DNA from 2 places in the Bacillus mexicanus genome. Region 1 is predicted to be linked to the other one. Evidence: predicted binding sites of a transcription regulator. Region 1 holds the regulator's gene; the other holds the start of a gene.

What was found. The regulator LexA, encoded in region 1, represses DNA repair genes until DNA is damaged. The targets are predictions, from matches to a motif close to CGAACATATGTTCG.
Region 2: uvrB (excinuclease ABC subunit UvrB) is a predicted target of LexA. The motif match lies at 3,095-3,108, and genes of this name have one in related genera.

What each region holds. Positions count from the first base shown of each region.
Region 1 is NZ_JBCEYV010000001.1:925,043-931,676, reverse strand. It holds gene AAGG74_RS04985 (poly-gamma-glutamate hydrolase family protein) at 158-916, shown strand; gene AAGG74_RS04980 (YndM family protein) at 939-1,391, opposite strand; partial or broken gene AAGG74_RS04975 (metallothiol transferase FosB) at 1,557-1,717, shown strand; gene lexA (transcriptional repressor LexA) at 2,496-3,113, opposite strand; gene yneA (cell division suppressor protein YneA) at 3,261-3,578, shown strand; gene AAGG74_RS04960 (YneB family resolvase-like protein) at 3,597-4,250, shown strand; gene AAGG74_RS04955 (DUF896 domain-containing protein) at 4,314-4,547, shown strand; gene tkt (transketolase) at 4,716-6,634, shown strand, end outside.
Region 2 is NZ_JBCEYV010000002.1:416,882-423,515, reverse strand. It holds gene AAGG74_RS11780 (PEP/pyruvate-binding domain-containing protein) at 1-2,389, opposite strand, end outside; gene AAGG74_RS11775 (CsbA family protein) at 2,771-3,001, shown strand; gene uvrB (excinuclease ABC subunit UvrB) at 3,186-5,171, shown strand; gene uvrA (excinuclease ABC subunit UvrA) at 5,179-6,634, shown strand, end outside.

The DNA.
Region 1 (6,634 bases):
TTACTTTTTATAAATTCAAAAATGTGAAGAACAGCGCCCGGGCTAATGGTATATAATATTTTGGATGTAACAAAAATTTAACAAGGAGGACGAGAAATTCGTGCTAAAGCCTCAAAGAATTCGACAGCCCGTTGATTTGGACTTAGGGGCGGAGTAGATGAAACCGACCAAAGTATCCCTGCTCCGCCGTTTGCTCCATTCCTTGAAGCAAGTTGATTGTAACATAGTCAAACGTTTTCCATCAACTTGTAAAATTGTGAAATTATTGTTAATTTTCATGGTATTCGTTCCGATTTCTCCAATATATGCTAAAGATATATATCAGAATTTTGAGACATTAAAAAACAATGAAGATCCTGCGAATTACAGCATTGTTACGAAAGAAACAAGAAGCGCTGTTCTAGTTTTAGCGATTCATGGAGGAGGTATCGAAGGCGGGACAAGTGAAGTAGCGAAAGAATTAAGCAATCAGTACTCGATGTATTTATTTGAAGGATTAAAATCGTCAGGAAATTCAATTTTGCATATTACGAGCACACAATTTGATGAGCCTCGGGCTCTGAAAATGACGGAAAGTCATGAATATGTCATTTCATTGCACGGGTATGCAGAAGAAGATCAACAAATCGAAGTTGGCGGTACAGATCGCGTGAGAGCGGCAGATTTAATTGAGAAACTGCAAAACGCAGGTTTTCCTGCTGTGTTGCTTAATAAAGATCATCCGCGTGCAGGTGTCAGTCCGAATAACATTGCAAATCAATCAAAAACAGGTTTGAGCATCCAGTTAGAAATGAGCACAGGTTTTAGAAAATCTTTGTTCGGAGTGTTTTCTTTAAAGGATAGATCTATTACCCAAAATGAGAGGTTTTATAATTTTACAAAAGTGTTATCCCATTTTATCAAAAATAGCTATTGAAAAATAGGAGGTACTAAGCCTCCTATTTTTCCTGCTTCTCATTCGTAACCTCAGGAAACAGCTCGTCTGCAGCTTCTGTTTGATACTGTAGTGTATGATCTTTGGCTGATAGTTCACTTCGAAAGGTTTCATCCAGCACATTTTTTAGCAAATATCGATGAAAAAAGTATTCAAACACAGTTAGACAAGCAGCGGAAAGCAGAGCAGCTGCAAATGGCGGGAAGTCGTTTCTTGTTTGGGTTAAAACAAAGACCCAAAGAATAACAAATGAAAGCCCAAAGTCCGCCAATGAAGCTGAAATATTGTTTGTTCTTGGAAGAACGAGTATATCACCGGATAGATAGGAAACAAAACCTAAGAAAAGTGCAATAAACATTACACTCAAAAAGGGCGCGTGGTAGACTCTGTCCAAAATCAAATATAAAAGGGCGAGAGTGAAAGCAATCTTTGAAGCAAGTGCAATGATATGTTTCATTTGACCACCTAAATTGTGTTATTTGTGAAAAAAGCATTAACAGTAAACAAATGATAAAAAATACAAGTCATAGAATTCAAACCGATAAAAGTTCATCGCTGTTACATTCTATATTTTAAACAATCCGTTTTTGTTTACACTGGTATTTTTTGCTGGCTGCATGAAATTTTCTTAAAAAACGATTTGTTATTTTCAATTTCTCATTTGGATACATCCCGAGAAATGACATGAAGGCATCTTATCCCCATATTGTATTTACTATTGAAGATCATGTGCTTGCAGAATTATAAGTAAAATATCATGTGAATATTTTGCCTAGCAGAGAATGAGATGAACGCGATTGAAAATCGATTGATTTTACTGGTCCTGGACTCACAGATGTGAATCCTTCAAGGCAAGCTCCGGTATTAATAAAGAGGAAAAAGCGCTATTGAAACAGCATCTGTAGAACATATTTATAAATATTCTGTATGATAAAGAAGTTTTGCTGTATTTTTTGGGCTGTGGTTTATGATCTTGGGAGCCGCTATTTGTTCAGAAAAGATTACACTTTAGCGATTTACCTGACACTAAGTACGAAGTAATTTAGCAGGAGCAGGTTTAATTTTAGCGCTCAGGATTAGGTTTCTGTGTTTGCAGAAAAGTATTCAAAAACTGCACAATTGTGCGGATAAAAGGGCAGTTATGGTATACAGTATGTTTATTTTGTCTTGAGCTCACACTGATAAAGAGAAGAGAGCTGTTTTTTCAGGGGATTTGAACAAAAATTACTGTGTACTAAATCTTCATTGTAATATCATTTCCTCGCCCCTCTCATAAACATAAAACAACGTTATTCCACGATCTAAGAGTATGAAACATTTTTAAGGAAATCACGTCTAATGTTTTAAACAGACCGTATTCTAATGAAAGTTTCCTTAAGGAAAGAAATTTTCTTGACTTCAACAATTATTTGGAGGATAATTGTGGTGTAAACATGATGTTCTTTTTCCTCCTATTGAGGCTCGCCCCTAAAAGTTGGGGCGGGCCTGCTTTTTTTTGCATAAAAAACCCCCTCTCCGTAAAGGAAGAGGGGGTTTTTCACGTACCTAATAGATCAATAGATTAATGGACAGTTCTGAATACGCCAATTACTTTTCCTAAAATGCTGACATTCTGCAAGATGATAGGTTCCATCGTTGGGTTTTCAGGCTGTAAACGAATGTGAGTATCCTCTTTATAGAAACGTTTTACTGTAGCTTCATCATCTTCTGTCATCGCAACTACAATTTCCCCGTTGAATGCTGTATTTTGCTGTTTAACGATGACATAATCTTTATCGAGAATACCAGCATCAACCATACTGTCCCCCATAATCTCCAGCATAAACACATGCTCGTCCGGAGGGACCATACGGTCAGGAAGCGGAAAATATTCTTCGATATTTTCTACTGCTGTAATAGGAGATCCCGCCGTGACTTTCCCGATGACAGGCACATTAACGACCTGACTTTGGGGAATGTCCACTTCTTCATCAAGTATTTCTATTGCTCTTGGTTTTGTCGGATCTCGTCTGATCAGCCCTTTTGTTTCTAAACGGGCCAAATGGCCGTGGACAGTTGAACTGGACGCAAGCCCAACAGCCTCTCCGATCTCTCTCACGGAAGGCGGATATCCTTTTGATTTAACCTCTGCTTTAATAAAACGGAGGATATCAAGTTGCCTTTTTGATAGCTTCGTCATTTTTCGCACCTCAAAACGTCGATTTTAAGAAGATTATAGCATGATTTTCCTTACAGTACAAACATAGGTTCGAAAAAACAATTGACAGAAACGTTTGTTCGTATATACTGAAATTATAAAAACGAACAAACATTCCTATTGGGGGTTATCATAATGAATAAAGAATCTATTATTTTTGTCGGTCTGTTCACAGTGATTTTGAGCACGGTTATCCTTTTGCTGTCATATACGAGTGGCGGTCAGGAGCTTAATCAGTATGTTAAAATAGAAGTCCAGCAAGGCGATACACTTTGGTCAATTGCTGATCAGGTATCAGATTCAAAAAAGATAAATAAAAATGATTTTATTGAATGGGTAGCTGATAAAAATCATCTTCAGACATCTGATCTCCAGCCGGGAGATGAGTTGGTTATTCCATTGAAAAAGAAGCACCAAGATGCATATGAATTGGCAATTGTAAGATAGAAAGGAAAGATAGAAAAAATGAAAGCACTCATTTATGCCCGCGTGAGCACGAATAAAGAACAGCAGGAGACTTCATTAAAACGGCAGGTGGAGGAGCTTACAGCCATTGCAGCCGAAAACGGCATGGAAGTCGTCAAAGTGATTTCTGAAAAAGCCAGCGGATATGAAATGGATCGGGACGGTGTATTTGAGCTGCTTGATGAGATCAAGAATATTGAAATTGATGTCATTTTAATTCAGGATGAGACAAGGCTTGGGCGAGGCAATGCGAAAATTGCATTGCTTCATTGTATTTACAGAGAAGGTGTGAAAGTCTATACAACGGCTCATAGAGGGGAATTGGAGCTTTCGGAGGCTGACTCGATGGTACTGGAGATCGTAAGCATTGTGGAAGAATATCAGCGGAAAATTCACAATATGAAAATTAAGCGGGGAATGAAGCGTGCAGTTAAAAACGGTTTTAAACCGCAAAAAAACCTAAAAAACCAACATGAAAACAGTGGGAAAGAAAGAATAGAGGTCCCCATATCAGAGATCGTCCGCTTAAGGGCGAATAAACTGACGTTCGCAGAAATTGCGGCGACGCTAAGAGGGTTTGGCTATGATGTATCTAAAGCGACCGTCCACAGGCGTTTTCAGGAATACACAGAGAATGCCGAGACAGCCGAATGAATCAGTTGTAAAACTCTTTTTGATCTAGTACTATATAGACAAAATGCAATAAAGGAGTTTAACATGATTTCAAACGCGAAAATTGCCAGAATTAATGAACTTGCTGCTAAAGCCAAAGCTGGCGTGATAACAGAAGAAGAAAAAGCTGAACAGCAAAAACTCCGTCAAGAGTATCTGAAGGGTTTTCGTTCTTCTATGAAAAACACGTTAAAAAGTGTAAAAATCATTGACCCAGAAGGCAATGATGTAACACCTGAAAAGCTAAAAAAAGAACAAAAAAATAACAAACTTCATTAATATAAGAGGAATACGGAAATATCGTATTCCTCTTTTGCCTATACTATAGCTAAAACTCTCTTATGACAAAATTCAACAAGTTTCTCTCAAATTTAAGCTGAAACAGTTGAGAAAAAGTCGTCAGACATTTATGATGAAAGGGTACAACATATAAGGAAGGGGATTTTTATGGATACAATTGAAAAGAAATCAGTTGCTACCATTCGTACACTGTCAATAGACGCAATTGAAAAAGCGAATTCTGGTCACCCAGGGATGCCAATGGGAGCCGCTCCTATGGCATACACGCTGTGGACAAAATTTATGAATGTAAGCCCGGCAAACCCTAGCTGGTTTAACCGAGACCGTTTTGTTTTATCTGCTGGACATGGATCAGCACTTTTATATAGCATGCTTCATTTAAGCGGGTTTGATCTTAGCATTGAAGATCTTAAGGGATTCCGCCAGTGGGGCAGCAAAACACCTGGACATCCGGAATTCGGACATACTGCCGGTGTTGATGCAACAACAGGTCCGCTTGGACAAGGGATTGCCATGGCAGTCGGAATGGCTATCGCTGAACGCCATTTAGCGGAAACTTACAACCGTGACTCATTTAACGTAGTCGATCATTATACATACAGTATTTGCGGTGATGGTGACTTAATGGAAGGTATTTCTTCCGAAGCCGCTTCACTCGCAGGACATCTTCAGCTTGGCCGTTTGGTCGTATTATACGATTCTAACGACATCTCACTCGATGGAGATCTCGACCGCTCCTTCTCTGAGAACGTGAAACAGCGTTTTGAAGCAATGAATTGGGAAGTCCTTTATGTTGAGGATGGAAACAACATTGCAGAATTAACAGCAGCTATCGAAAAAGCACGTCAAAATGAAAAAAAACCTACATTAATTGAAGTGAAAACGACAATTGGTTTTGGTTCACCTAACCGTGCCGGCACTTCTGGTGTTCACGGGGCACCGCTTGGTAAAGAAGAAAGCAAGTTAACAAAAGAAGCTTATGCGTGGACATATGAAGAAGATTTCTATGTTCCGTCAGAGGTATATGAGCATTTTGCTGCAGCAGTTAAAGAATCAGGAGAGAAAAAGGAACAGGAATGGAACACCCAATTCTCTAAATATAAAGAAATTTATCCTGAACTTGCAGAACAGCTTGAACTGGCAATCAAAGGAGAGCTTCCGAAGGACTGGGATCAAGAGGTTCCTGTTTATGAAAAAGGAAGCAGCTTGGCATCTCGTGCATCTTCCGGAGAAGTTCTCAACGGGCTTGCGCAAAAAATACCTTTTTTTGTCGGAGGATCTGCTGACTTAGCCGGATCAAACAAAACAACAATTAAAAATACAGGTGACTTTACACCGATTGATTACTCAGGTAAAAACTTCTGGTTCGGTGTTCGTGAATTTGCAATGGGTGCAGCCTTAAATGGTATGGCGCTTCATGGCGGACTTCGTGTATTTGGCGGAACTTTCTTTGTCTTCTCTGACTACCTGCGTCCGGCGATTCGCCTTGCAGCATTAATGGGTCTCCCTGTCACTTATGTGTTTACACATGACAGTATTGCAGTAGGTGAAGACGGCCCGACCCATGAGCCTGTCGAACAGCTTGCTTCACTTCGGGCGATGCCTAACCTTTCCTTAATCCGCCCTGCAGACGGCAATGAAACAGCGGCGGCATGGAAGATGGCAGTGCAAAGCACTGATCAGCCAACAGCGCTGGTATTAACACGCCAAAATCTTCCTACGATCGACCAAACAGCGGAAGAAGCATTGACGGGAGTAGAAAAAGGTGCATATGTCGTTTCTGCATCTAAAAACGAAACACCTGACGCTCTTCTCATCGCTTCAGGCTCTGAGGTAGGTCTTGCGGTTGAAGCGCAGGCTGAATTAGCAAAAGAAAATATCGATGTTTCTGTTGTCAGCATGCCTTCAATGGATCGTTTCGATAAACAATCTGACGAATATAAAAACACTGTCCTTCCTGCGGATGTGAGAAAACGTCTTGCGATTGAGATGGGCGCATCATTTGGATGGGGCAAATACACAGGCCTTGAAGGAGATGTGCTCGGTATCGACCGATTCGGCGCATC
Region 2 (6,634 bases), on a different contig from region 1:
GAATGCCATATTCTCGGGCAATGATCGCAGCATGTGACAAAATGCCGCCTGTGTCTGTAATAATCGCTTTGGCATCTTGAAACAGGCTGGTCCATAGCGGTGTGGTCATTTTGCAAACGAGGATGTCCCCAGACGCGAATTGAGAAAATTCACTGGCATCCCGAATGATTTTTACCGGACCTGTGGCGATACCGCTTGATGCTGCAATGCCAAAAATGTGATTCTCTGTATTTTTTTCATCCTCAATGACGGCGCCGACAATTTCTTCAGCAATTTTGAGCTGTTCTTTTGTCGGAGTACCGAGGTAGGCAGGTGCTTTGGCAATCTCATACTCGTGAAAGTCCTGTCTGCGTTTTTCAGCTTTTTCTTGCAGGGATACAGGGTGAAGAAGCGCGTTTTCCACTTCATCATCATACAAGAACCAAAGGTCTTCCCGATCTTGAATGACCCCGTTTTTCGCCAGCAATTCACCTACCTTGAGCAGAAAGACTCTCGCCTTGGCATCCAGCATGGCATCAATATAAAAGTGATGGTCATCCATTATATTTGCAGAGTTCAGTGTCCACTGATAATACCGGTCAAATTCGTCGCGTACATTAGGATCCTCTATGGTTTTCAAGAAGTCATGGTATAATGTCTCTCGTTTTTCTTTTGTTTTCTGAAATTCATTGTCAAAATGATAGCCATTACGGACGTAATTTTGAATATTGGCCAGTGCAAAATACGGGTTTTCTGCCCAGATTTGTTCAATTAAATCATGGCTTTTTACAGATCTCCACCCGTAATCCTGTAAAAACTCATGGATGTTCTTGAGAAAATGTCTGCCCTCATCTGTTTGTTCCAATTTTTCCTGGAGCTGTTCCGGTTCAGCGCTTTCAAAAATGGACAGCAGATTTGGGTTTCCCTGTACTTTAACCGAATAGAGCCACAGACACCGGTCAGTTTCCAGTGATTTGTTCATTTTTCCTGTCAGCATTTCGTAAAAATGAGCGGTTTCGGATTCTCCTTGAATGCGCTGGTACATCGCTTGCAATTTGTTTGTCAGAAGCATTTGCGGGAAAACAATATTGAAATGCTCATCATAAGCCCTGAGATAAAAGGCTTTTAACTTTCTAAAAGCATCAAGCGCGCTTTCAGCAGTATGATCCGTTTGTGCGAGCTGATCCAGCGTCTCGTAAAATGGAAGGTATGTGTGGTTGATGATGTCATACATACGCTCTGATAATATCGGGAAAATCTCTTTACCGCAGTTCTCATCAGGATGATGCCCGCCTTGGTTTTTGGAGTAAATGTGCCCGCGATAAAGCTTCACTTCTTCTGCGACCGCGCCAAGCGGAAACTTTTGCATGTTTTTCTTCAAGCCATATTCCATGGCCGGTACAATGAATGATGAAAATAACGGACTTACCGGGCCTTCAATATTTGACTCCATGTTGATCCAGAAATCATCCATATCAGCGTCTGTAATCATGAAGCTGCGTTTTTCCTCTGCTGCTTTTTTATCCTGTTCAATGGTTGTGATCGGACGAGCTTGCAGAAGGTATACTTGATGATCAGCGATTCCGAATTCGATATCGACCGGATATCCGTATAGGTCTTCAGTTTTTTTCGTGATTTCAGCCAGTTCAATCACTTGTTCATCTGTAAGGCAAAAACGGCTTCTCATATCTTCACTTGTTTCTTTTTCAGCAATTCCTTCTGCCGCAGACTGCATGTAGATTTCCTTTGCGCCTATTTCTTTCTGAATCTCAAAGGAAGATTTATTGACTATAAATGTGTCTGGAGTGACACTTCCTGAAACGACAGCTTCCCCCAAACCATAGCTGGCGCTGATTAATAGCTCTTTATCATTATGGGTAACAGGATTGCGGCTGAAAATAACACCTGACACTTCTGACTCAATCAGCCCCTGAACGACAACGCCCATTAACGGCTCTGCGATTTGATTGTTCATTTTTTTCTTATAGCTGCTCACTCGGCCTGAAAAATATGAAGCCCAGCACTCTTTCACTTTAGCTAAAAACTCTTCTTCTGTTTTGATATTTAAGTAGGTTTCATATTGACCTGCAAATGAAGCGCCTTCTAAATCCTCCGAAGCAGATGAAGAACGCACGGCAACGGATTGGTATGATTCTCTCAGCTCGTAAAAGGAACTTGTCAGCTCATGTTTCAGTTCTTCAGTAAATACGCCTGTGATAATTCTGCTTTCGATGTTTTCGCTTGTCTCATGGAGCTGGTTATCCTCCATAAAGCGTGCGAGTGCATTCGTCTGAATAACGAACCCGTTCGGAACAGGAAGACCGTGCCTGGTCAGTTTAATCAAGTTCATGCCTTTTGCTCCAGCAAGCTCGCTGGATTCTTCTGCTTGGCGAAATATGACAGAATACATATCTAAAACCCCTCTTTCCTTCATTTGTTTTTTCTCTCTAGTTTTTTATGATGGAGCCTGTGTTTAAAAATGATAGTAAACACTATCATCCAATTGTAAATTTTCGGGAAAATGCCGTCAAACGCAGAAAGGCCTAAATAAAGTGAATAGTTAAGTTGGTTACATTATCATGGAAAATACAGGTGGAATGGTTCTGTATACCTATTTTTCTTTTATTTTTAAAATCTGGCAATACTCATTCGGGTGATACATTTATATTTTCAAGATTGATTTCGACTGAAAAAGGGTATGGTGTGAAAGAGGGAACGATTGCATGATTGTTCGATTCTTTATTTTTTACTATAATCAGATCAGATGAAGAATCCCTGAGGAGGGTTTTTGTTGATTACAAAAGCCGTTTTTGCATTGTTTTTCCCTTTTATGCTTGTTGTACTATTTACAAGAGTTACCTTTAATCATTATGTGGCGATCGCTCTAACAGCTGCATTGTTGTTTGCCTCTTATTTAAAAGGCTATACAGAAACGTATTTTATTGTAGGTTTGGATATTGTGTCTCTTGTTGCGGGCGGACTGTATATGGCCAAAAAGGCTGTTGAGAAAAAAGAGGAATAAATCGGGCATAATGAATATAAAGACTGGATTCCTGCTTTTACGTTTTAAAAGCAGGTTTTTTATACATGAAAACAGCTGGAAATAAAAAACCACCGAACTTTAGTTCGTATTTTTAGTGATTTTGTATTCCATTGTGTTACTATAACTATAGGAAGATTTCGTTAAAGAAACGGAGGCTTATTTTGTGAAAGATCGCTTTGAGTTAGTCTCGAAATATCAGCCCCAAGGAGATCAGCCGAAAGCCATTGAAAAACTTGTAAAAGGGATTCAGGAGGGCAAGAAGCATCAGACTCTGCTGGGGGCGACAGGAACGGGAAAAACATTTACAGTGTCCAATTTGATTAAAGAAGTCAATAAGCCGACGCTTGTAATTGCCCATAATAAAACCCTCGCCGGACAGCTTTACAGTGAGTTTAAGGAATTTTTTCCGAACAACGCTGTCGAGTATTTTGTCAGCTACTATGATTATTATCAGCCGGAGGCGTATGTGCCTCAAACGGATACGTTTATAGAGAAAGATGCAAGCATTAATGATGAAATTGATAAATTGCGGCACTCCGCCACATCTTCTTTGTTTGAACGGAGAGATGTCATTATTATTGCGAGTGTGTCTTGTATATATGGTCTCGGTTCGCCAGAAGAATATCGAGAAATGGTTTTGTCTTTGCGGCCTGAAATGGAAATCGAGCGCAACGAGCTGCTCAGAAAGCTTGTAGACATCCAATATGCCCGCAATGATATCGACTTTCAGCGCGGTACATTTCGTGTGCGCGGAGATGTAGTGGAAATCTTCCCAGCATCCCGTGATGAACACTGTATAAGAGTTGAATTTTTCGGGGATGAAATCGAACGGATCCGAGAAGTAGATGCCCTGACAGGAGAAATTCTCGGCGACCGTGATCATGTTGCGATTTTCCCGGCATCCCACTTCGTTACGCGGGCCGAGAAAATGGAGAAAGCGATTCTAAATATCGAGAAAGAACTTGATGAACAGCTGAAGGTTATGCATGAAAACGGCAAACTGCTTGAAGCGCAGCGTTTAGAGCAGCGGACAAGATATGATCTTGAAATGATGCGGGAAATGGGTTTTTGCTCCGGCATTGAGAATTATTCAAGGCATTTGACGCTTCGGCCTCCTGGTTCAACGCCCTATACGCTTCTTGATTATTTCCCTGATGACTTCATGATCGTGGTGGATGAGTCGCATGTGACCATTCCTCAGGTGCGAGGTATGTTTAACGGAGACCAGGCTCGGAAACAGGTGCTCGTGGATCACGGCTTCCGTCTTCCATCAGCGCTTGATAACCGTCCGCTCCGTTTTGAAGAGTTTGAAAAGCATATGCACAATACCGTGTATGTATCAGCAACGCCAGGAGCGTATGAGATTGAGCACACGGATGAAATGGTCGAGCAGATCATTCGTCCGACCGGTCTTCTTGACCCGCTTATTGATGTGCGTCCGATCGAAGGCCAGATTGATGATTTGATTGGCGAAATACAAGCGAGGATAGAGCGGAATGAAAGGGTGCTCGTCACAACCTTGACGAAGAAAATGTCAGAGGACCTGACCGATTATTTGAAGGAAATCGGCATAAAAGTAAACTACTTACATTCAGAGATTAAAACGCTTGAACGGATTGAGATCATTCGCGATCTTCGTCTTGGCAAGCATGATGTGCTTATCGGCATCAACCTGCTGAGGGAAGGGCTCGACATTCCTGAAGTGTCGCTTGTTGCGATTTTGGATGCGGATAAGGAAGGTTTCCTTCGTTCAGAACGATCGCTGATTCAGACTATCGGACGGGCGGCAAGGAACTCTGAAGGCCGCGTCATTATGTATGCCGATAAAATAACGAAATCTATGGAAATTGCGATGAATGAAACAAAACGCCGCCGCGAGCAGCAGGAGCAGTTTAATGAAGAGCACGGCATTACGCCGCAAACAATCAATAAGGAAATTCGCGATGTGATTCGTGCAACAGTAGCAGCTGAGGATAAAGCGGAATACAAAACAAAAGTCGCGCCGAAGCTGTCTAAGATGACGAAGAAAGAACGCGAGAAAGTCGTTGAACAGATGGAGCATGAAATGAAGGAAGCCGCCAAGGCGCTTGACTTTGAAAGAGCCGCGGAGCTTCGCGATTTACTTTTAGAGCTAAAAGCGGAAGGATGATGAACAAATGGCTATGGATCGGATAGAGGTGAAGGGAGCAAGGGCGCATAACCTGAAAAATATCGATGTAACGATTCCAAGAGACCAGCTTGTCGTTGTTACGGGATTGTCCGGATCAGGGAAATCCTCCCTTGCCTTTGACACCATATATGCAGAAGGGCAGAGACGATATGTCGAGTCGCTGTCTGCTTATGCCCGCCAGTTTTTAGGCCAAATGGATAAGCCGGATGTTGATGCGATTGAGGGGTTGTCTCCCGCCATCAGCATTGATCAGAAAACAACGAGCCGAAATCCGAGATCTACCGTCGGCACAGTGACTGAGATTTATGATTATTTGCGTCTTTTGTATGCGAGAGTAGGAAAGCCTCATTGCCCAGAGCATGGGATTGAGATTACGTCACAGACGATTGAGCAAATGGTGGACAGAATTTTGGAATATCCGGAACGGACGAAGCTTCAGGTTCTGGCCCCGATTATTTCAGGCCGCAAAGGCGCTCATGTCAAAGTGCTGGACCAGATCAGAAAGCAAGGCTATGTAAGGGTCAGAATTGACGGTGAAATGGCTGAGCTTTCTGATGATATTGAATTAGATAAGAATAAAAAGCATTCGATAGAGGTTGTTATTGACCGGATTGTGGTGAAAGAAGGCGTGTCAGCCCGTCTGTCAGATTCATTGGAAACGGCGCTTCGCTTAGGTGAAGGGCGGGTTATGATTGATGTCATTGGTGAGGAAGAGCTGATGTTCAGTGAGCATCACGCGTGTCCGATCTGCGGATTTTCAATTGGCGAACTTGAACCGCGGCTGTTTTCGTTCAACAGCCCATTTGGCGCATGTCCGACGTGTGACGGTCTTGGAATGAAACTTGAAGTGGATGCGGATCTCGTCATCCCCAATCAAGAATTATCATTAAATGAGAATGCGGTCGCTCCTTGGACACCGATCAGCTCGCAATATTACCCGCAGCTCCTTCATGCGGTTTGCACCCATTACGGGATTGATATGGATGTGCCGGTAAAAGAGCTGCCGAAGGATCAGCTGGATAAAGTGCTGTATGGCAGCGGAGATGATTTGATTTATTTCCGTTATGAAAATGACTTTGGGCAAATACGCGAAGGCGACATTCAATTTGAAGGCGTCTTGCGCAATATTGAAAGACGATATAAGGAGACAAGCTCTGATTTCATTCGTGAGCAAATGGAACAGTATATGTCTCAGAAGGCTTGTCCGACATGTAAAGGCTACCGGTTAAAGAAAGAGGCGCTTGCCGTATTGATTGACGGCCGCCACATCGGAAAAATTACCGAGCAATCTGTAACCGACGCACTTACTTTTTTCAAAGATCTTACCCTCTCTGAGAAGGATATGCAGATTGCCAATTTGATCTTGCGCGAAATTGTGGAGCGTTTAAGCTTTTTGGATAAAGTTGGCCTTGATTATCTGACATTGAGCAGGGCAGCGGGAA